Regions from separate parts of the Brevibacillus sp. NL20B1 genome, predicted to be linked through region 1. Evidence: a T-box and tRNA genes for the amino acid it is inferred to sense, from the RefSeq annotation. Region 1 holds a T-box; the other regions hold tRNA genes.

The links. A T-box is a leader RNA that pairs with one kind of tRNA and senses whether it is charged. The one in region 1 lies ahead of serS (serine--tRNA ligase), so its partner is inferred to be a tRNA-Ser.
Region 2: it encodes a tRNA-Ser, which carries the amino acid that the T-box ahead of serS (serine--tRNA ligase) is inferred to sense. The anticodon was not compared.
Region 3: it encodes a tRNA-Ser, which carries the amino acid that the T-box ahead of serS (serine--tRNA ligase) is inferred to sense. The anticodon was not compared.

Annotation. Positions count from the first base shown of each region.
Region 1 covers NZ_JAGTPT010000011.1:119,728-126,546, reverse strand. Annotated here, with positions in the region: gene guaB (IMP dehydrogenase) at 1-742, shown strand, start outside; gene KDN35_RS09890 (hypothetical protein) at 934-1,110, shown strand; gene KDN35_RS09885 (D-alanyl-D-alanine carboxypeptidase family protein) at 1,290-2,594, shown strand; gene pdxS (pyridoxal 5'-phosphate synthase lyase subunit PdxS) at 2,700-3,584, shown strand; gene pdxT (pyridoxal 5'-phosphate synthase glutaminase subunit PdxT) at 3,595-4,185, shown strand; T-box leader at 4,299-4,528, shown strand; gene serS (serine--tRNA ligase) at 4,638-5,927, shown strand; gene KDN35_RS09865 (hypothetical protein) at 6,120-6,272, shown strand; gene aceB (malate synthase A) at 6,367-6,819, shown strand, end outside.
Region 2 covers NZ_JAGTPT010000041.1:26-6,844, forward strand. Annotated here, with positions in the region: partial or broken gene KDN35_RS19320 (hypothetical protein) at 1-229, shown strand, start outside; gene KDN35_RS19325 (hypothetical protein) at 276-689, opposite strand; gene KDN35_RS19330 (hypothetical protein) at 1,290-2,000, shown strand; tRNA gene KDN35_RS19335 (tRNA-Ser) at 2,137-2,225, opposite strand; gene KDN35_RS19340 (aldehyde dehydrogenase family protein) at 2,417-3,835, opposite strand; gene KDN35_RS19345 (peptidase) at 4,059-5,336, opposite strand; gene KDN35_RS19350 (3-oxoacid CoA-transferase subunit B) at 5,455-6,132, opposite strand; gene KDN35_RS19355 (CoA transferase subunit A) at 6,114-6,806, opposite strand.
Region 3 covers NZ_JAGTPT010000009.1:100,212-107,030, reverse strand. Annotated here, with positions in the region: gene KDN35_RS08430 (UvrD-helicase domain-containing protein) at 1-1,100, shown strand, start outside; gene KDN35_RS08425 (HesB/IscA family protein) at 1,180-1,482, opposite strand; tRNA gene KDN35_RS08420 (tRNA-Ser) at 1,725-1,817, shown strand; gene KDN35_RS08415 (amino acid permease) at 2,130-3,563, opposite strand; gene KDN35_RS08410 (hypothetical protein) at 3,885-4,079, shown strand; gene KDN35_RS08405 (alpha/beta hydrolase) at 4,098-4,832, opposite strand; gene pdhA (pyruvate dehydrogenase (acetyl-transferring) E1 component subunit alpha) at 5,139-6,224, shown strand; gene KDN35_RS08395 (alpha-ketoacid dehydrogenase subunit beta) at 6,228-6,819, shown strand, end outside.

The DNA.
Region 1 (6,819 bases):
GGCTGGCGTAGACGTACTGGTGGTGGATACCGCACACGGCCACTCTATCAACGTCATCAACACCGTGAAGAAGTTGAGACAAGCCTATCCGGACCTGACCATCGTGGCGGGTAACGTGGCTACGGGTGAGGCAACCCGCGACCTGATCGAAGCAGGTGCCTCCGTGGTTAAGGTAGGGATTGGACCCGGCTCCATCTGTACCACGCGTGTCGTAGCCGGTATCGGCGTACCGCAGATTACCGCCATTTACGACTGTGCGCGCGTTGCCCAAGAGTACAATATTCCAATTATTGCCGATGGCGGCATTAAATACTCCGGTGACCTGACAAAAGCGATCGGCGCGGGCGCGTCGGCCATCATGATCGGCAGCCTGTTCGCCGGAACCGAGGAAAGCCCCGGCGAATTCGAAATTTACCAAGGCCGCCGGTTCAAGGTGTACCGCGGCATGGGGTCGATCGGTGCAATGAAAGCGGGCAGCAAGGACCGCTACTTCCAGGAAAACGAACAAAAACTGGTTCCGGAAGGCATCGAAGGCCGCGTTCCGTACAAAGGTCCGCTGGCTGACGTAGTTTATCAATTGGTTGGCGGGCTGCGTGCCGGCATGGGCTATTGCGGGGCCAAAACCATTCGGGAGCTGATCGAAAACTCCCAGTTTGTCCGCATCACTGGTGCCGGTCTGAGGGAAAGCCACCCGCACGACGTGCAGATTACCAAAGAAGCGCCCAACTACTCCATCTCCTAGGGCGATTGACGAAAAACCCTTTCACGATTGTGAAATGCACCCCCTACAGCAGGGGGTGCATTTTTCTGTGCAAACGGAACTGTGTAACCTATACATCTGCCAATATTAAACAGATAATTTGGAAAACGTAAGCTCGAAAGCCAAACACCTGGGTGATTTGTCTAATTAAGTGTCGAAGGGAGTGAAACTGAATGGACGTTGTTGCCTTCGTAAAACAGGCACAGTCGGGCAATGATGCGGCTTACCTTGCCTTGTTTCAACAATACGAAGAAATGGTGTACAGGATCGCTTTCGGACAGAAAAAAGCAGACTCGCCTTTACAAATAGAAGGTGAGTGGAACGTTGCTGTTTTTGTGAAGCGTTCATAACCTTGCACCGCGATTTTTCGTCTATATAAGATTGGAGAGTGGTTTTTTTCCAGTCTCCGACGCGGACAAACAGGTCGAAACAACCTTCAAGGAAGCCCTGCTTGTATGGTACACTTACACTTGTGTGCTCATGCCAATCGTGGCGAAGAACGACAGAAACGGGAGAGTGAGTAAAGCAAATGAAACAAAAAAGATGGACGAGGCGATTGATGGGACTGTTCCTTTCTGTCGCTGTGTTTTTGACCGCGTGGGGCGGCTTGTCTGACGGCGCAGGAGCTGCACAGCCCAACCTGCAGTTGGCGGTTAAATCGGCCATTCTGGTGGAAGCGTCCACGGGCAAGGTGCTGTACAGCAGCAATCCGGATGTACCGCTGCCGCCGGCCAGCATGAGCAAGATGATGACCGAGTACCTCGTGCTGGAAGCGATTAAACAAAAGAAAATCAAGTGGGACGAAAAGGTTCAGGTGAGCGAATACGCCTTTTACATCGCCAAAATGCCGGACTCCGCAGGCGTCTACCTGAACATGGGCGAGTCTCATACCGTCAAGGATCTGTACAAGGCCATGGCGATCGTGTCCGCCAACGACGCAACCGTGCTGCTTGCGGAAAAAGTGGGCGGCAGCGAAGCCAACTTCGTGGCAATGATGAATAAAAAGGCCAAGGAACTGGGGATGAAAAACACCTCGTTCGTGACGTCGACCGGTTTGCCCGTTGAAGATCTGGGGCCGTATGCACCGCAATCCGAACAAAAGGAAAACATGATGTCCGCACGGGACTCCGCGATCCTGGCCCGCGCGCTGATTCGCGATTTCCCGGAAGCGTTGGAATACTCCAAAATTCCGGAGCTGGCGTTCCGTGAAGGTATGCCAAACGTGATCAAAAAGAAAAACTACAACTGGATGCTTCCCGGACTGCTCAGCTACTATCCGGGGGTAGATGGTTTGAAGACCGGCTATACGTCGGCGGCGGGATACTGTTTCACCGGTACGGCAACACGGGATGATATGCGCCTGATCAGCGTCGTCATGGGGACCAGCAGCGAGTTGAAGCGCTTTGAAGAAACCAAAAAGCTGTTTGACTACGGCTTCAGCAACTTCAAGCTGACCAAAAAGGTGGAGAAGGGAGCCGCGGTAAAAGGCTTTGAAACCGCGCCGGTGAAAAACGGTGTGGACCTGACCGTACCAGCTGTAACGAGTAAAGAGGTAAACGTCCTGACCCAAATTGGCGAGGACACCAAGTTTACGCCGGTCGTGACCTTCCAGGATCTGAATGCGCCGCTGACGAAAGGACAGGTCATCGGGAAAGTGGTCTTTAAAGAAGAAGGAGAAAAGGACAGCGACTACCTGCAGCCGGAAGACGTGACCAAGGGGGGCGTCGACCTCGTGGCTGGACAAGACGTAGAGGAAGCAAGCTGGATTCGCCTGTTCTTCCGCAGCATCATCCAATTTATTAGTAACATTTTCAGCAGCGTCACCGGCAAATAAGTGGTTGTGTCGAAAATCACACTTCGTTTACAATGGTGAATATTACGACAACGTTTGCACAAAAACGTGCAGATCTAGAGTCCACATGGGTAGGAGGCAAAAAGCATGGTACAAGTAGGAACGTCCCGCGTTAAAAAAGGTATGGCTGAAATGCAAAAAGGCGGCGTCATCATGGACGTCGTAAATGCCGAACAAGCGAAGATCGCGGAAGCGGCCGGTGCCGTTGCCGTTATGGCACTGGAACGCGTACCGTCTGATATTCGCGCGGCCGGCGGAGTGGCGCGCATGGCTGACCTGGGCATCGTGGAAGAAGTGATGAAAGCGGTATCCATCCCGGTCATGGCCAAGGCACGGATTGGCCACTTCGTTGAAGCACGCGTGCTCGAGGCGATGGGCGTTGACTACATCGACGAGAGTGAAGTGCTCACTCCTGCCGACGACATGTTCCACATCAACAAAAAAGACTTTACGGTTCCGTTTGTCTGCGGTGCCCGCGATCTGGGCGAAGCGCTGCGCCGCATCGGTGAAGGCGCGTCCATGATCCGCACCAAAGGGGAGCCGGGTACGGGCAACATCGTGGAAGCGGTTCGCCACATGCGCACGATGCAGGCACAGATTCGCAAAGTGCAAAGCATGTCCTACGACGAACTGATGGCGGAAGCGAAAAACCTGGGTGCACCGTACGAACTTCTGGAATACGTGCATAAAAACGGGAAGCTGCCGGTTGTCAACTTCGCAGCCGGTGGTGTGGCTACGCCGTCCGACGCTGCACTGATGATGCAGCTTGGGGCAGATGGCGTGTTCGTCGGCTCCGGTATCTTCAAATCGGAGAATCCGGAGAAATACGCCCGCGCCATCGTCGAAGCGACGACGCACTACACCGACTACGATCTGATTGCCCGCGTCTCCAAAGGACTGGGTACGGCTATGCCGGGTATCGAAATCTCCAAACTGCGCGAAGCAGATCGCATGCAAGAGCGCGGCTGGTAAGGTGAACAACATGAAAATTGGCGTACTTGCCCTGCAGGGAGCTGTAGCCGAACACATCCGCATGCTGGAACAAGTCGGTGCAACAGCGGTCCCGGTGAAAAAAGTGGAAGAGCTCAACGATCTGGACGGTCTGGTGATCCCCGGCGGGGAAAGCACCACAATCAGCAAGTTGATGCACAAATACGGCTTTATGGAAGCCATCCGCCAGTTTGGCCAAGCCAAAAAACCGATTTTTGGCACATGTGCCGGCGCCATCCTGCTGGCCAACCGCATCAACGGCCAGGATGACTGCCACCTCGGTCTGATGGACATGAAGGTGGAGCGCAACGCGTTTGGACGTCAAAAGGAGAGCTTTGAAGTCGATCTGCCCGTGGCGGGCATCGCTCCCGATTTTCCGGCTGTCTTTATTCGGGCGCCGTACATTATGGAACTGGGGGAAAACGGTCAGGTGCTGGCGAAGTACGAAGACAAAATTGTCGCCGCCCGCCAAGGCCATTACCTGGCAGCTGCCTTCCACCCGGAACTGACGGAGGATGCGCGCATCCACAAATTCTTCTTTGACATGGTGAAGGAGTACCGGGCCGATAAAGTTCAGGCCTGATCCCGCACTCACATAAAAAACCGGTACCGCACGTGGTGCCGGTTTTTTTGTCAACCGCCTCCTTTACACAGGTATAGAACCTGTAGTACAGTTAACAATAGATGTATCGAATATTGAATGCGATGATGAGGCCAGTACTTTGCATAAGCCAGGCCCAGAGAGTCGGTGGCGGGTGAAAACCGATCCGGCGTGCAAGGGAATCCACCTCGGAGTGGCAAAGCTTCAAACTTTGCCCGGTAACCGTCCCGTTACGACGGATGAGAGCGGGCAAATGCGGATGGAAACGGACAAACGCATTTGCCAACAAGGGTGGCAACGCGGGTATACAGCACTCGTCCCTTACAGAGGGGACGAGTGTTTTTTACTGTCCCGCTGGAACGCGCTTTCGCCATTCACATCTGAACAACTACTCTTTCCAGAATAAGGAATCATAGAGATTAGGAGGGAATTACATGCTTGACGTGAAAGTTTTGCGCAGCAATTTGGAAGAGGTAAAACGCCGGTTGGCACATCGCAACGAAGACATTTCCGCGCTCGACCAGTTCGCCGAGACGGATGAAAAGCGGCGCCAGGTTATTCAAGAAGCGGAATCGTTGAAAAATAAGCGAAACACGGTCTCCGAACAAGTGGCGATCATGAAGCGCAACAAAGAAAACGCCGACCACCTGATCGCCGAAATGAAACAGGTGAACGAGCGCATCAAGGCGCTGGACGAAGAACTGCGCCAGCTGGACGAACAATTGGAGCAGATTTTGCTGAGCCTGCCCAATCTGCCGCACGAGAGCGTGCCGATCGGTACGTCGGAAGAAGACAACGTAGTGGCCTGGACCTGGGGCGAACCGCGCAATTTTACGTTTGAGCCAAAGCCGCACTGGGAGCTGGCTGCCAATCTGGGCATCCTCGACTTTGAAGCGGCGGCCAAGGTAACAGGCAGCCGGTTTGTCTTTTACAAGGGGCTGGGAGCGCGTCTGGAGCGGGCGCTGATGAACTTCATGCTGGATCTGCATACCAGCGAACACGGATACGAAGAAATTTTGCCGCCGTACATCGTCAATCGCACCAGCATGACCGGCACCGGTCAGCTTCCCAAATTTGAGGAGGATGCCTTCAAACTGGATGGACCGGATTACTTCCTGATCCCGACAGCGGAGGTGCCGGTGACCAACATTCACCGCGACGAGATTCTCGATGCAGCCGACCTGCCGATCTATTACGCCGCGTACAGCGCTTGTTTCCGTTCCGAAGCCGGATCGGCCGGCCGCGATACGCGCGGACTGATTCGCCAGCACCAGTTTAACAAGGTGGAGATGGTGAAGTTCGTCAAACCGGAAGACTCTTACGACGAACTGGAAAAGCTGGTGAAAAACGCGGAAAAAGTGCTGCAGCTCCTCGGCCTGCCGTACCGCGTGATGAACATGTGCACCGGCGACCTCGGGTTTACCGCCGCGAAAAAGTACGACCTGGAGGTATGGCTCCCCAGCTACAATACGTATCGGGAAATCTCCTCGTGTTCCAACTTTGAGGACTTCCAGGCGCGTCGGGCCAACATCCGGTTCCGCCGCGACGCGAAGAGCAAGCCGGAGTTCGTCCATACACTCAACGGCTCCGGTCTGGCAATCGGCCGCACCGTGGCCGCCCTGCTGGAAAACTACCAGCAGGAAGACGGCTCCATTGTCATTCCGGAGGTACTGCGTCCGTACATGGGCGGAATGGAAAAGATCGTGCCGAAGGAAAGCCGCTGACGACGTACAGCATACAGACAGTCAGCATAGAAAAAACCGGCTCTCACGTCCATTTGGATGGGGAGCCGGTTTTTTTATGTAACAAAAACAGCGGAATTTTTTGAAAATGGTGTTGCGTTGTACGAACCACTGTTATATAATAACGGCAAGAAAGTTGATTATTGTATTAATACAGGAGTGGAGGGAACGGAAATGAACTGCTTTCGGTGTGAAGGAAACGGCGAACAGAATTGTCCGCACTGCGGCGGAGCGGGCTATGACGAGCACGGGGTGGAGTGCCATCATTGCCACGGTGACGGCTGTGTAAGCTGCAGCCACTGCAGCGGCAGCGGGTATCTGGATTAAGGCCATTTTTTTGGCAGTACTGTACTATAATAGATTGATTAAATTTTCTTCTGTATCATAATAACGTTTTGGTTCAGGAGAGGAGGAACCTGTTTTGACTACGCTGCACACCAACCATTACCCAGCCGAAGTGACGATCACCGGCGCGCTGTCGCCGCAGTATGAGGAGATTCTCACTCCCGACGCAATCCGATTCTTGATCAAACTGGAGCGGGCCTTTGGCGAGAGGCGGCGGGATCTGTTGAAACAGCGGATCAAACGGCAGGAGGAGATTGACTGCGGGAAGCTGCCCGATTTTTTGCCTGAGACCGCCCACATTCGCAAGGCTGATTGGACGGTGGCTCCCCTGCCGCCCGACCTGCAGGACCGCCGGGTGGAGATTACCGGTCCGGCCGGCGACCGCAAAATGGTGATCAACGCGCTCAACTCGGGAGCCCGGATGTTTATGGCCGACTTTGAAGACGCCAACTCGCCGACGTGGACCAACACGATCCAGGGACAAATCAACATGCGCGATGCGGTGAGGCGCACCATTACCTACACCAGC
Region 2 (6,819 bases), on a different contig from region 1:
ACCATTTGATAAGTCTTGTAAAATTTCCTTAATAAACGACACGACAGTATTGTACCTGATATTTCTGTATGATAATGGCACAATAGAAATTTATGATAGAGCTAAACGCAAGCTGAATCAATATAAAATACGTAATAATGACTTCAACTATGAGGAAATGGTTAAACGTAAAACTGCTTGTGGTGCGACCTGTAAACAGCAATTGTTGGCGGCCGCGGAATTGTCTTAACGGGTACAAAATCACTCCTTCACGATGAAGAGGGGCGGTAATCTCATCATGTATATCTCTCTTCCGTAACAATCAGCACATACCCGACCGTCCCCGGGCTGCCTTTGAGGTCTTCCTTCACGCGTACAGCATAAACGCCGTCAATACCAGCAAAATCCAGATGATGGGTCCCTCCGCTTTCCGGCTCCAATCCATCCCGCACTGTCAGTCCCACCGCTCTCATCGCCTTGATCGCGTCGTCCGGAAACGTAAACACTTCCTTCGGCTTAACCTCAATCCGCACTGCCTTGCCCTTGATAAAAATGACCTTCACCTCACCGATCTTGGCCGAGTAGACATGGCTGGTAAACGTCACCTTCTCCTCCGGCCGGTGCAGCGTCCACTCTCCGGTTTCCGTCCTGACGGGCGTACCGAGCAGTCCTTCTACCGCTGTTTCAGATTGGTTCGTGATGTCCCTCATATTGAAGAGCATGTCCCGCTCTGGCGATCTTTCCGCTTCCGGTACGGCCTCAGGTACAGATGCTGGCTCCGGCTGGGATTGCGCGAAACTGAACCCCCATTCGAAACTGAAAATACTTGTGTTAAAGACAGGGTCCTTTGGCTTCTCTAATCCGTATTGTTTTGCAATTTCCGCTTTCTGCGCCTCTGTCAGCTTCACCGAGGATGTCGGTTGCTGTGCAGACTCCGCCGGCGTTACGGCAGCGGTCGCATCCATTCCGGGATCGATGCACCCTGCCATTAATGCAAGGATGGCGATCGTGTACAAGGTTGGTATCACAGTAAAACACCCTTTCGTTATAACCTCATAGGCCTGTTTGAACTCCTCTTTTTCGCTTCACCGCGATCCTGACAGTTATGAGGAAAATTTTCTTTTTCCGTTTTTATCCAATTGTAGCACATTCATGACAGCAGAACTACGATTGGTATACAAAAAATGATAAAATATGTAAGATCATACAGATTAATATACTCATTTTAGGTTCAAACATTTGAAGGATATCCAGATGGCTTTCTCACTGTCCGTTGAGACGATATGTTGTAATTTCCAGAGGAGATATTTATGAAAAAAATGTTGTTCATTTATTTTGGGTTGTCCTTGACAACATTCGTTGTGTCTGGCTGCGGACAGCCTGCAGCAAGCCAATCGCCTGATCCGTCCAGTTACCAGACGCAAATATCCGAATCTGAAACGCTAACCCTTACGCTCGATTCCAAAACAATTACAATCCCCATTTCAAACGTTGATTCTGTAAAGAAATACCTGGATCAAGCAGAGCCGCATGAAAGAGCAAGCGAACGCAACCGCATCCAGACAACTTCATTCACATCTGCATCCGGAACAATTTACGGCGATATCAAATATGGCTGTGGGATAAAGCTCTGTAATCATACTCTCGTGCAGATAAAAAACAATGCCATCAAAACAATTCCCTTATTCTCAGGAAGCATTTTGACGGCACACGCATTCTCCCCGGATAAGAAATATCTCGCAGTCTTATTAGGGAGAAACGAAGGTACGGAAGTAATCAGGCAAAGCTTGATGATTATTGAGTTGGATTCGTTTACGTTAGCTGAGCTTGAAAACAGGAATGATGTTGTAACTATGTTGACAAGCGCTGACTTTACGACTCCAATTCTTTCGATGAGCTGGGAAAGCGAAACTACACTTAAAGCCGTTATACCGGATACAACAGATTATGCGTTTGATACGTTGAAAAATTGGAAAGCCGGAGAAAACAATACCAAAGAGATTTTCATAAAAGTGACATAAGAAATCGGCCATTGTCCGCGGCCGCAGCCTTTTGGCAGTCTTTGCATGCGGAATCATAAAAAAATCGACCTCCGATGTGAATCGTGTACACATACGCAAGGTCGATCTCATATCACGTTTTTCGATTTTCGATATATGGCGGAGGGAGAGGGATTCGAACCCCCGTGGGCTTGCGCCCTAACGGTTTTCAAGACCGCCCCGTTATGACCACTTCGGTATCCCTCCGCGATACGGACAAGTTAAACTATATCATAATTGCCTCTCATTTTGCAACACTTTCCTGCAATTTTTCCAAAAAAAATGGACCCGGCGGCCAGCAGCGGGCAGCCGGGTCGTTCTGCAGCGCTGATGCATCGCTTCGACGAAGATGCAGCGCCATACCGTATGACCTGATCCTTACTTTCTCCTGTTTATCCCTAGCGTTTCACGACAACCAGCTTTAGCTCCGTCATCTCTTCAATCGCGTACTTGACGCCTTCGCGGCCCATGCCGCTCTCTTTGACGCCGCCGTAGGGCATGTGGTCGACGCGGAAAGTGGGGATGTCGTTGATCATCACGCCGCCCACATGCAGCGCGTCAGCCGCCTGCAGTGCAAGCGAAAGATTGTTGGTGTACAGGCCCGCCTGCAGGCCATACCGGGAGTCGTTCACCAGCGCAATCGCCTCGGCGACCGACTCGACAGGGTTGATCAGGACGATTGGTCCAAACACCTCCTGGCAGGAGATTTTGGCGTCAGCCGGGACACCGGTCAAGACGGTGGGCTGCAGTACGCGGCCGTCCGTTTCGCCGCCGCATTCGACGCGGGCGCCCCGCTGCCTGGCCTCCTCGATCCACTCCAGCACCCGTTCCGTTTCTTTCGGGCTGATCATTGCCGAGTAGTCGGCCTCTTCGGACAGCGGATCGCCTCCCCGCAGCCTGCGCGTCTCCGCAACGAAACGTTCCACGAACGTGTCGTACAGCTCCGCAGCGACATAAATCCGTTGGACGGAAATGCACACCTGACCGGAGTAGGCAAACGCGCCAAAAATGCAGCGCGGAATCACGTCGTCCAGATTGGCGTCGCGGTCCACGATCACGGCGGAGTTGGAGCCCAGTTCCAGCGTCACCCGCTTCAATCCGGCGCGGTTGCGGATGTTGATGCCGACAGCCGGACTGCCCGTAAACGTGATCGCCTTGACGCGCGGATCGGTCACCAGCAGGTCGCCGACGGTGCCGCCGCTGCCGGTGACGATGTTGAGCGCGCCAGCCGGCAGCCCCGCCTGTTCGGCCAGCTCCGCCAGGAAAAAGGCGGAGAGCGGCGTTTGCGACGCCGGCTTCAGCACTACCGTATTGCCTGCCGCGATGGCCGGCCCCACCTTGTGCGCAACCAGGTTCATCGGGAAGTTGAACGGCGTGATGGCGCCGATGACGCCCAATGGTTCGCGCACCGTGTACGCCAGCCGCCCTTCCCCGCCAATGGCGGCGTCCAGCGGCAGCGTCTCGCCGTAAATCCGTTTGGCTTCTTCCGCAGCGAACTTGTAGGTCTGGATGGTGCGGATCACTTCGCCCCGCGCCGTTTTGATCGGCTTGCCCGCTTCCTGCGCGATGATTTTCGCCGCTTCTTCCAGCCGTTCGTTCAGCAATCCGGAGATTTTCTCCAAAATGGCGGCCCGTTGGTACGCCGGCATGCTGCGCATGACCGGTGCCGCTTCCTGCGCGGCGCTAATCGCCCGTTCCACCGTATTTCTGTCGGCCTGGGCGATTTCCGCGATTACCTCGCCGCTGTACGGGGCGTACAGCGGAGCATAGGCACCCGTCTCCACCCACTGTCCGCCGATATAGCACGCTTTTTTCATCGTCCTCTTCCTCCCTCCATTCGCGATGAGGTGTGCAACTGCTCCAACTCTTTCTCCACCGCGTTTCAGCCTTCCTCCAACGGGTCGGCGGCCATGCAGTGACAGGTTGCACATTACTTCAGTACAGCCCAGAGGTGCGCCCAACCAGCACGCTCCATCAGGCGGGAAGCGGACTCATGTGAGCCGCTCCTTTATCGCTGCATCGCTGCCTGCCTCAGACCAGCTAGTTCGCCGCGTCATCCGTTCCGCACCACTCCAGCAGTGTCAGGGCAAAGATTTCGGCGCATTGGAAAACGGCGTCCAGTTCGATGTACTCATCGGGGTAGTGAGCCACCTGGGTGACGCCCGGACCCACCACGATGGCAGGCGTGTCGGCCAGTGTCGTCAAAAGGCCCCCATCCGTGCCCCACGGCGAGGCTTCCACTACGGCGCGCCGGCCCGTCACGGCTACAAACTGCCGCTGCAGGATGTCCATCAGCGGGTGATCCTCCGCCACCGCCCCCGGCACCCAGCGCGCCCCGAACCACTCCAGTTCCACCGGATGTTCAGCAAACCAGGGGTCCTCGTCGGCCAAGCGGCGCAGAGCGGCCTCCATGTCCGCCCGGGCGTCTTCCATCCGCTCGCCCGGCGCCACCCCCATCCGTCCCTCCAGCTTGACCAGATCGGCCACGGAGGACGGCCATTTGCCGCCTTCGATCACGCCAATATTGATCGGGATGGGAATAGGCAGCTTGGCGTACAGCGGATCGTTTATCCGGTCGTTTCGCTCTTTTTCCAGGCGGGCAATCGCATCGACTACGCGCATGCTTTTCTCGATCGCGCTCACCCCTTCGTAGCGGGTGCCGCCGTGGGCAGAGCGTCCCTTTACCGTCAGGCGGAACCACATCGAGCCCTGCTGCTTGGGGAAAATCTTCATGTTGGTCGGCTCAGGGATAAGGGCGGCGTCCGCCTTGTAGCCGCGCAGGATGGTTGCCAGCGTGCCTGCGCCGCCGCTCTCCTCTTCCACTACGCTTTGAAAGATGACATCCCCCTTGAGCCGCACCCCCAGCGCCTGCAGCACCTGGATCGCCAAGAGCGAGGCCAGGTTTCCCCCTTTCATGTCGGTTGCGCCGCGGCCGTACAGCTTACCGTCCACCACTTCGCCGCTGAACGGGTCGTGCGACCACTGGGCAGGGTCGCCGGCCGGCACCACGTCCACGTGCCCGTTGAGAATGATCGAGCGGCCTCCGCCCGTTCCTTTCCACACGCCCACCACGTTGGGGCTGTCCGCGAACACAGTCCGCGGCGAGACGAAATACGGGTGTTTTAACAATTCGTCTCCTTCCATCACCCACAGATCGACTTCCAGCCCCATCGCGTGCAGCGTCTTGGCGATGCTCTCCTGGATGGAGCGCTCATTGCCCTGCACGCTTGCCTCCCGCACCCATGCCTGCAGGAGTTTCGTGGCCGCCTCCTTTTCCTTGGCGATTTGTTCGCGGATCAGCGTCTGCCAGTTTGCCATCGTTACCCTCCTTTTGCCTGCGTGGCAAATGGTATCTGCCTCGCGTCCGTTTTCGTTTTCCATGCGAGAGCCGGCGGGCAGCTTTGTCCGTATCGTCCGTTTTGTATCGCCCGCCGCCTCAGCGAAATACGCCGACGTCGCCGTCCAGCTTCAGCTCCGCCTCCGTCGCGCCGATCACGTCCGCGACGCTGTATGGTTCCATCACTTCGCGCAGATACAGCCCGTCTTCCCGAACTTCCATCACCGCCATGTCAGTGATGATCAGGTTGGCGGCTGCCTTGGCCGTCAGGGGCAGTGAGCATTCCCGCACGATTTTGGAACGGCCGTTCTTGTCCAGATGGGTGGTCAGCACCATCACCCGTTTGGCCTTCTGCGCCAGCTCCATCGCCCCACCCATGCCCGGAACGCGCTTGCCCGGCACGATCCAGTTGGCGATGTCGCCCCGCTGGCTTACCTCAAGCACGCCGAGAATGGTCATGTCCAACAGCCCCCGTCTGATGATGGCAAAGGCGGTGGCGCTGTCAAAGAACGACGCACCTTTCACCAGCGTGACGGGAAACCCTCCGGCGTTGCAGAGCATCGGGTTTTCCTCCCCCTTGGCCGGACTGGGGCCGGTACCGAGGATGCCGTTTTCCGCGTGAAACATCACCCGTTTCTCCGGCGGAATGAAGTCGGCCACCAGCGTCGGAATGCCGATGCCCAGATTGATGATCATGCCGTCCTCGATCTCCTGCGCCGCCCGGCGGGCAATCCGTTCCCGATAGGTTTCCGTCCGGTTTACTTCTCCCAAGCCCATTGCCAGTTCACCCCCTCACTCTGCACGATGCCGTGGACGAACACTCCTGGTGTGACAATCTCTTCAGGGTCCAGTTCGCCGATCTCCACGATCTCCTCCGCCTCCACGATGGTGATGTCGCCCGCCATCGCCACCAGCGGGTTGAAGTTGCGGGCGCTCGTGTCGTACACCAGATTGCCGAAGCGGTCCGCCTTTTTGGCGTAGACGATGGCCACCTCCGCTGTCAGCGGCGTCTCCAGCAGGTATTCCTTGCCGTCGACGATCACTTTTTCCTTGCCTTTTTCAGCGATGGTGCCGATCCCGATGTCGGACAGGATGCCGCCCAGCCCCACTCCGCCCGCACGGATGCGCTCGGCGAGGATGCCTTGGGGGCAAAACTCCACCTCAAGCTCCCCGGCTGTCATCTGGGCCCCGGCGTTGGGGTTGGAACCGATGTGGGAGGCGATTACCTTTTTCACCCTCCGCTCGGTGACCAGCTTGCCGACGCCGATGTGCGGAAAGGCGGTGTCGTTGCTGATCAGCGTGATGTCCCGCACGCCCTTGTCGAGGATGCCCTGGATCAGCGTGGGCGGGTTGCCCACTCCGCCGAAACCGCCGGCAAGCAGGGTCATCCCGTCGTGAAAATACGTCAAGGCATCTTCCAGTGAAATCACTTTGTCAAACCGGTTGGCCATGTTTCTCCTCCCC
Region 3 (6,819 bases), on a different contig from region 1:
AGCGCCTCGAGGCGCTGCGCAAGCATCTGAAGCAGGAGATGAACAAGCAGCTGTTTGCCCATTTGCGCGAGATGCGGATTGATTTGGACAAACAGGGTTTGACAAGGTTTGAGCGGATGATGGAACAGATTCTGGAGAAGTACTTGTCGTCCTTCCCGCAGGTGGATGTATTCGCGGCGTACCGGAAGCTGATCACGGATGAGACGCTGCTCAGACGCCTGGCGCCGGATGGCGTGGAGGACAGCGTCATTGCGGACGTCTGTCAATCATCGGAGGCGCTTTTTGCCAACGAGCGGATCGAGCCGGAAGACGTGGCGCCGCTGTTGTACCTGCGCCATCTGGTGGACGGGCTCGAACAGGCGGGGCAGTTCGACCATACGGTGGTGGACGAGGCGCAGGATCTGAGCGCCTTGGAGATTGCCGTGATCGCCCTGGTGACGAAGCGGCAGTCCTTGACCGTGGTGGGCGACATCGCACAGGGCATCCACGGCTACCGGGGCCTGCAGACGTGGGACGAATTGACAGGCGGTGTGTTTGTCCAGCCTCCCGCTGCGTATTACACGCTGGCGCAAAGCTATCGGTCCACGATTGAGATCATGCGCTGTGCCAACGAGGTGCTGCGCAGGATTCGCCTGCCCGAGTCGGTGATGGCCAGGCCGGTGCTGCGGCACGGAGAAAAGCCGAAGATGCTGTCGTATGCGGCTCCGGCCGAAAAATGGGAACAAACGGCACGGCTTGTCCGGGAATTGCAAGAAGAAGGCTTTCAGACCGTCGCCATCGTCACCAAGACAGCCGAAGAGAGCAAACAGGCGCACAAGGCGCTGCGCGGCGCGATCAGCGAACTGGTCCTGCTCGGCTCCAAAGACAGCCGATACCCCGGAGGTGTAACGGTCATGCCGGCGTATCTGACCAAAGGGCTGCAGTTTGACGCAGTGATCCTCTTGGATGTGGAGCGATACACGGACAGCGAGTGGGACGCCAAACTGCTGTACGTGGCGATGACCCGTCCCGTTCACCGGCTGTTGATCCTGCACGAAGCGGGCCGAATCAGCCCGCTGCTGTGCGATGTTCCCGACGAGTTGTTGTCCGTTACATCATAGAAACGCGTTGTTCAATTTTGCTAAACAAAGAAAAGAGCTCTCTGCGCAGGTTGTCGTGCAGAGAGCTTTTTCGTTGGAATCAGTGATCCCCGTGATTGCCTTTGGACGGATTGGTGATGACGTAGCCTTCTTCCGGCAGGTACAGGTAGTCAATTTTTACGCCATCCAGCAGCGGCTCGTTTTTGTTGACGATCACGTCGATCTCCTTGTCGGTGGAGACGACCTCGTCGTCGGCACCGGGCTTGTCCAGCGCCAGGCCGTAATGGGCGTGGTCGCCGTGCTTATGCGTGATGTAGACGCGCAGTTTCAGCTCTTTGTCTTCTTCTTGATCCAGCACAGCTTTCAATTGCTTCGCAGCGTTGCGGGTGATTTTTACCTTCATGCGGGGCAGTCTCCTTACTTGTAAAAGTGTCTTCTTCATCTTACCAACAGAAAAATCGCTGTGCAATGCGCAAAGTGTGAAACGTCAGCAAGACGCGTGTGATCAAGCGCATCGCCCTGACGAAGCAGCGGCGGAAACGTGCAGCCTGTGTCCATCCTGCTGCATATTTTTTTTGCCTGAAATCCACGAGCCCTCTTGATTTGCTTTAAAAAACAGGGTATACTATCACTCGTCACGAATACGGATGGGTGTCCGAGTGGCCGAAGGAGCACGATTGGAAATCGTGTAGGCGGTGTTGAGCCGTCTCGTGGGTTCAAATCCCACCCCATCCGCCATTACGCGTACACCATACGTCTTCCGGAAGCGGGAGGCGTTTTTTTGTTCCTTTTTTTGTTCATCAGTGTGTAGACAAAGTCTGTGCCGCATGGGTGATGGGGCCCGCCCGCTCTCTTGACGACCAGCAAGGAAGCGGAAAGCGTCCGCTCCAAAACGCGACGCGGGCGGGCGGCAAACAGCTGGGTAGTTCGGTCTCCACCTTTGATCAATGTGCAGGCCTTGCAGCCTGGGACCGATGGGAAGATCAGTTTCTTCCTTAAATATCGTAAAAAAAGGCATGCCCTGATGGACATGCCTTTTTTCTTTATATATCACTGTAGTTCGGTGCTTGCCTGCGGCGAGGGAGTGCTTACTGTCGTCTGTCGCGGCTTCATCACCGGATAGAGCAGCAGCCCGACTGCGTAGAGAGCCAGTCCGAACAGCAGCGTTTTCATGTCGGCTGTCCCCGTCTTGATGACCCAGAGCGAGAACAGCACAGCCAGCACAGCCACCACACCATCAAAGAGGCGTGCGGCCGGCTGCCGTTCATACGTCTGACCGACAACCACCAGCTTCAGCTGGAAAATGGCAGAAGCCAGATAGGGCAGGAGGATGGCCAGTGTTGCCACCGTGATGACAAAGTGGTACGCTTCGGCAATCGTGCCGGAGATCGTCGAAAAAATGAACAGTTGCGACATGAGATTCGTAACGGTCAGCGAGCGAACCGGACTCCCGCTGGCGTTTACCTTGGCAAACGAAGCGGGGAACATGCCGGCGCGGGCCGCTTGAAACGGCGGCTCTGCTCCGATCAGGAGCCAACCGATTGTGCTGCCGATCAGCGAAATGATGGCCAGCACAGCCATGACGATCCCGCCGGTGCTGCCGATGACTTGGGACAAGGCGTCTACCAGCGGCTTGTCCGACACGCGCAGTTGTTCGAGCGGCAGGACCCCCATCGTCAGGAAGGTGATGCCCATGTACAGGACGAGCGAAATCAGCAGCCCGGCGATCGTGGCCGACCGCACGTCACGTTGGGAACGGGCCCGGCCGGAGAGGACCACGGCCGATTCAATCCCGATGAAGGCCCACAGTGTAGCCACCATCGCCATGTTTATCTGACCGGGCAGATCGTACACTGCACCGTTTTTATCCGTGATCGGGGCATAGAAATCGCCCATGTTGGTTGCATTAAAGGCAAACAGGCAGACGACGATAAACAGCACGAATCCCAATACCTTGGTGGCGGTGGACAGGAAGTTCAGCTTGCCGGCGCCGTTCAGCCCCTTCACCAGCAAGGTGTGGAAGCCCCACAACAGCGCGGTGCAGACGAGAAATGTCGTGAACTTTCCTTTTTCCACCGGAAAGGAAAAGAGCGAGAACAGGACGGTTTTGTCCTGCATAATCGGGAAAAATGCGGACAGATACCCGGCAAACGTGGTGATAACAGCGACATTGCCCGCCCAGTTTGCCACCCAGTACCCCCAAACCATGCTGAAGCCGGCAACCTTTCCGGCGCGCGGATTATCAAACATGGCGCGGGCGTAGCTCTGCGGGCCGGCAGTCAAATCGGGCCGGCGGACGGACAGGTTGCCGAAGACGAGCGCGATCATCAGCACGCCAAACCCGGTCAGCAGCCAGGCGAACAGCACAGCGAGCGGACTGGACGCTTGCACCAACGTGTTGGGCAGCATGAAAATGCCGGAACCGACCATGTTTCCCACCACGAAGGCGGTCAGCAGCCAGAAGCCCCATTTTTGCGAACTCATTGGAATCCCTCCACAGTCATGAAGTCATACCTTGATGTCAGCCCATCCGTAAAGGCGGGGTCCCGGCCGTACAAAACCGGACAAGCGGGAATGTGTGCAATAGAACAGTGACGTACCCGCTTCCGCATAAGGTTTTACCATTTTACTTGTTTAATTATTTAATTGGATAAAGTAAAACGAACGTTAAAAAGTATAGCAATGTTGAAATTGACCGTCAACAAGAAATGTGCGGGAGGAGGGCGTCCGCTTTCGGGGAGTAAATCGCCCGAAGCGAGCAATACTATAGGTAGCCAACAATAGGGAAAAGAAAGAGGGATGACGATGATTTCCCCCAAACAGCGCCAGTTGGTGCAGCGTCAGATGCAGCGGGACGAAAGCAGGATCGTCAACATTGTGTTGAGTGACGCCAGACAGGTGGCGGGTGAAATTGAAAAAGCCACCCATCAGGGTGTATACCTGACGGATGGCAGCTACTACCCGTATGCGGATATTCGGGAAATCAACGGATTGTACTGAGGGAACGCGACGCCGTTTTTACAGCGGCAGGGCGGGAAAAAAGTGGCGCAGACCGTCCGGCAGTTCCTTTTGCCACAGTCCCCAAACGTGGTTACCCGGTTTTTCGCGATACGACACGGCAGCATGCTTTTCCATGAGCGACTGCCGGGCGGCGCGGTTCCACTCCACAAAATCAAATGTGCCGATATGTGTCTCCACAGCAGTTTCCTCCAGCCCGACCACCATCCAGATGTCCAGCCAGGAGAGAGTGGATTCCTGAGCGATCCGATCCAGAGTCGGCTGGAAAAAAGCGCCGGAGAGAGACAGCACGCGTGTAAACAGATCAGGACGGTCCAGCGCGATGTGCAGGGAGACTGTTCCACCCAGCGAGTCGCCCGCCAGGACGCGGGATTTTGGATCGCGACGCACCGGATAACGCTCCTCGATGTAGGGGAGCAGTTCGTCTGTAAAGAAGCGTTTGTATCCGTCATGGCGCGAACCGACGGGGGAGTATTCACTCGTCCGTTTGCTTCGTTCCACGGATACGCCGACGATGAGAAACGGCTCCACCCCATCTTCCAGGATCAGTTGATTGGCGATGGTGGCAATCCGGCCCATGGTAAAAAAATCGTTGCCGTCCTGGCAGTAGACGACTGGATATGAGAGCAGTTCGTTGTATCCGGGCGGAAGGTATACCTTGACGGAACGGGGAGTGTCCACGTGAAGGCTGGGCACTTCTTCTTTGACAATTGTACGTTTTACATAGTCGGACATGGCGATCCGCCTCCTAAGTGCAGGAATTTCCGAACTTAGCCTTGAAAAAAACTGATACAGATTTTATAGTAAATGATAACAGCAAGGAAATAAACCCTGTAATATCAATAGTATAACACGTTAAACAGATGATTGTACTGAGATATAACAGGGTGTGCGATCGTGTTTGTAAGCACTTTCAGCACAGGTGAAATTTCCCCAATGTTTTTTAGGCAGTTTTCCCTTTCTGCACGAGCGCGGCTTGGTTGCGCCGGTGTCGGTGAGGGGCTGTCTCGTTTCCACGATACCAGTGACGAGGTGAAAGTGATGAGTGTGAAAACTGCTGTTGAAAAAACAGGCAACAACACCCCGCTGCAAATCCTTGCTCCAGACGGTACGGTTGTTCGTCCTGACCTGATGCCCAAGCTCTCCGATGATGAACTGCGTGAACTGATGCGCAGAATGGTCTTTACCCGTGTGTGGGACCAGCGTGCCATCAGCCTGAACCGTCAAGGCCGTCTCGGCTTCTACGCCCCTGTGGCCGGTCAGGAAGCGTGCATGATCGGATCGGAAGCGGCCCTGTCCAAAGAAGACTTCATCCTGCCGAGCTACCGCGACATCCCGCAAATGGTGTGGCACGGCTTCCCGCTGTACAAGGCGTTCCTGTACTCCCGCGGGCATATTGAAGGCGGCCGCATCCCCGAAGACGTCAATGTGCTGATGCCGCAAATCATCATCGCAGCTCAATGTACCCAAGCTGCCGGCGTTGCCATGGGGTACAAGCTGCGCGGCGAAAAGCGCGTGGCCATCACCTACTTTGGCGACGGTGCTACCTCTCAGGGCGACTTCTACGAAGGCATGAACTTTGCCGGCGTCTACAAACTGCCGGTGATCTTCTTCTCGCAAAACAACGGCTACGCCATCTCCGTTCCGTTTGAGAAACAAACCGCTGCTGAGAATATCGCGGTCAAAGCGGTTGCAGCCGGTATCGCCAGCGCGCGTGTAGACGGCATGGACGTCTTGGCCGTTTACCACGCTGTCCAAGAAGCGAAACAGCGCGGCATCAACGGTGAGGGCGCTACTCTGATCGAGGCGCTTACCTACCGCTATGGTCCGCACACCATGGCCGGCGATGACCCGACCCGTTACCGCACCGGGGAAGAGCAAGGCGAGTGGGAGCAAAAAGACCCGCTGATCCGCTTCCGCAAGTTCCTGGAAAGCAAAGGTCTGTGGAGCGAAAAAGACGAAGAAGCCGTCATTGAAGAAGCGAAACAGGCGGTTGCCGACGCCATCAAGAAAGCGGACGAAACGCCGAAGATGAAAGTGAGCGAACTGATCGACGTCATGTTTGAAACACTGCCGCCGGCGCTGGAAGAGCAGAAGGCAGAATATCTGGCGAAGGAGTCGAAGTAAGCCATGGCACAAATGACTATGATTCAAGCCATCACGGATGCATTGCGCTGTGAACTGAAGCGCGACGAAACCGTTCTCGTCTTCGGGGAAGACGTAGGGAAAAACGGTGGGGTCTTCCGCGCGACAGAAGGTCTGCAAGCTGAGTTCGGTGAACATCGCGTGTTTGACACGCCGCTGGCAGAGTCCGGTATCGGCGGTCTGGCCGTGGGTCTGTCCGTCAACGGCTTCCGTCCGGTTGCGGAAATCCAGTTCTTTGGTTTTGTGTTTGAAACCTTTGACGCGATCGCGTCCCAGGCTTCCCGGATGCGCTACCGTTCCGGCGGGCGCTTCCACAGCCCGATCACGTTCCGCTCCCCGTTTGGCGGCGGCGTGAAAACTCCGGAGCTGCACGCTGACTCGCTGGAAGGCCTGATTCTGCAGACGCCTGGCGTGAAAGTGGTCATCCCGTCCAACCCGTACGATGCAAAAGGGCTGTTGATCTCCGCGATCCGCGACAACGATCCGGTCGTGTTCCTGGAGCACATGAAACTGTACCGCTCCTTCCGTCAGGAGGTGCCGGAGGGCGAGTACACCATCCCGCTGGGCAAGGCCAATG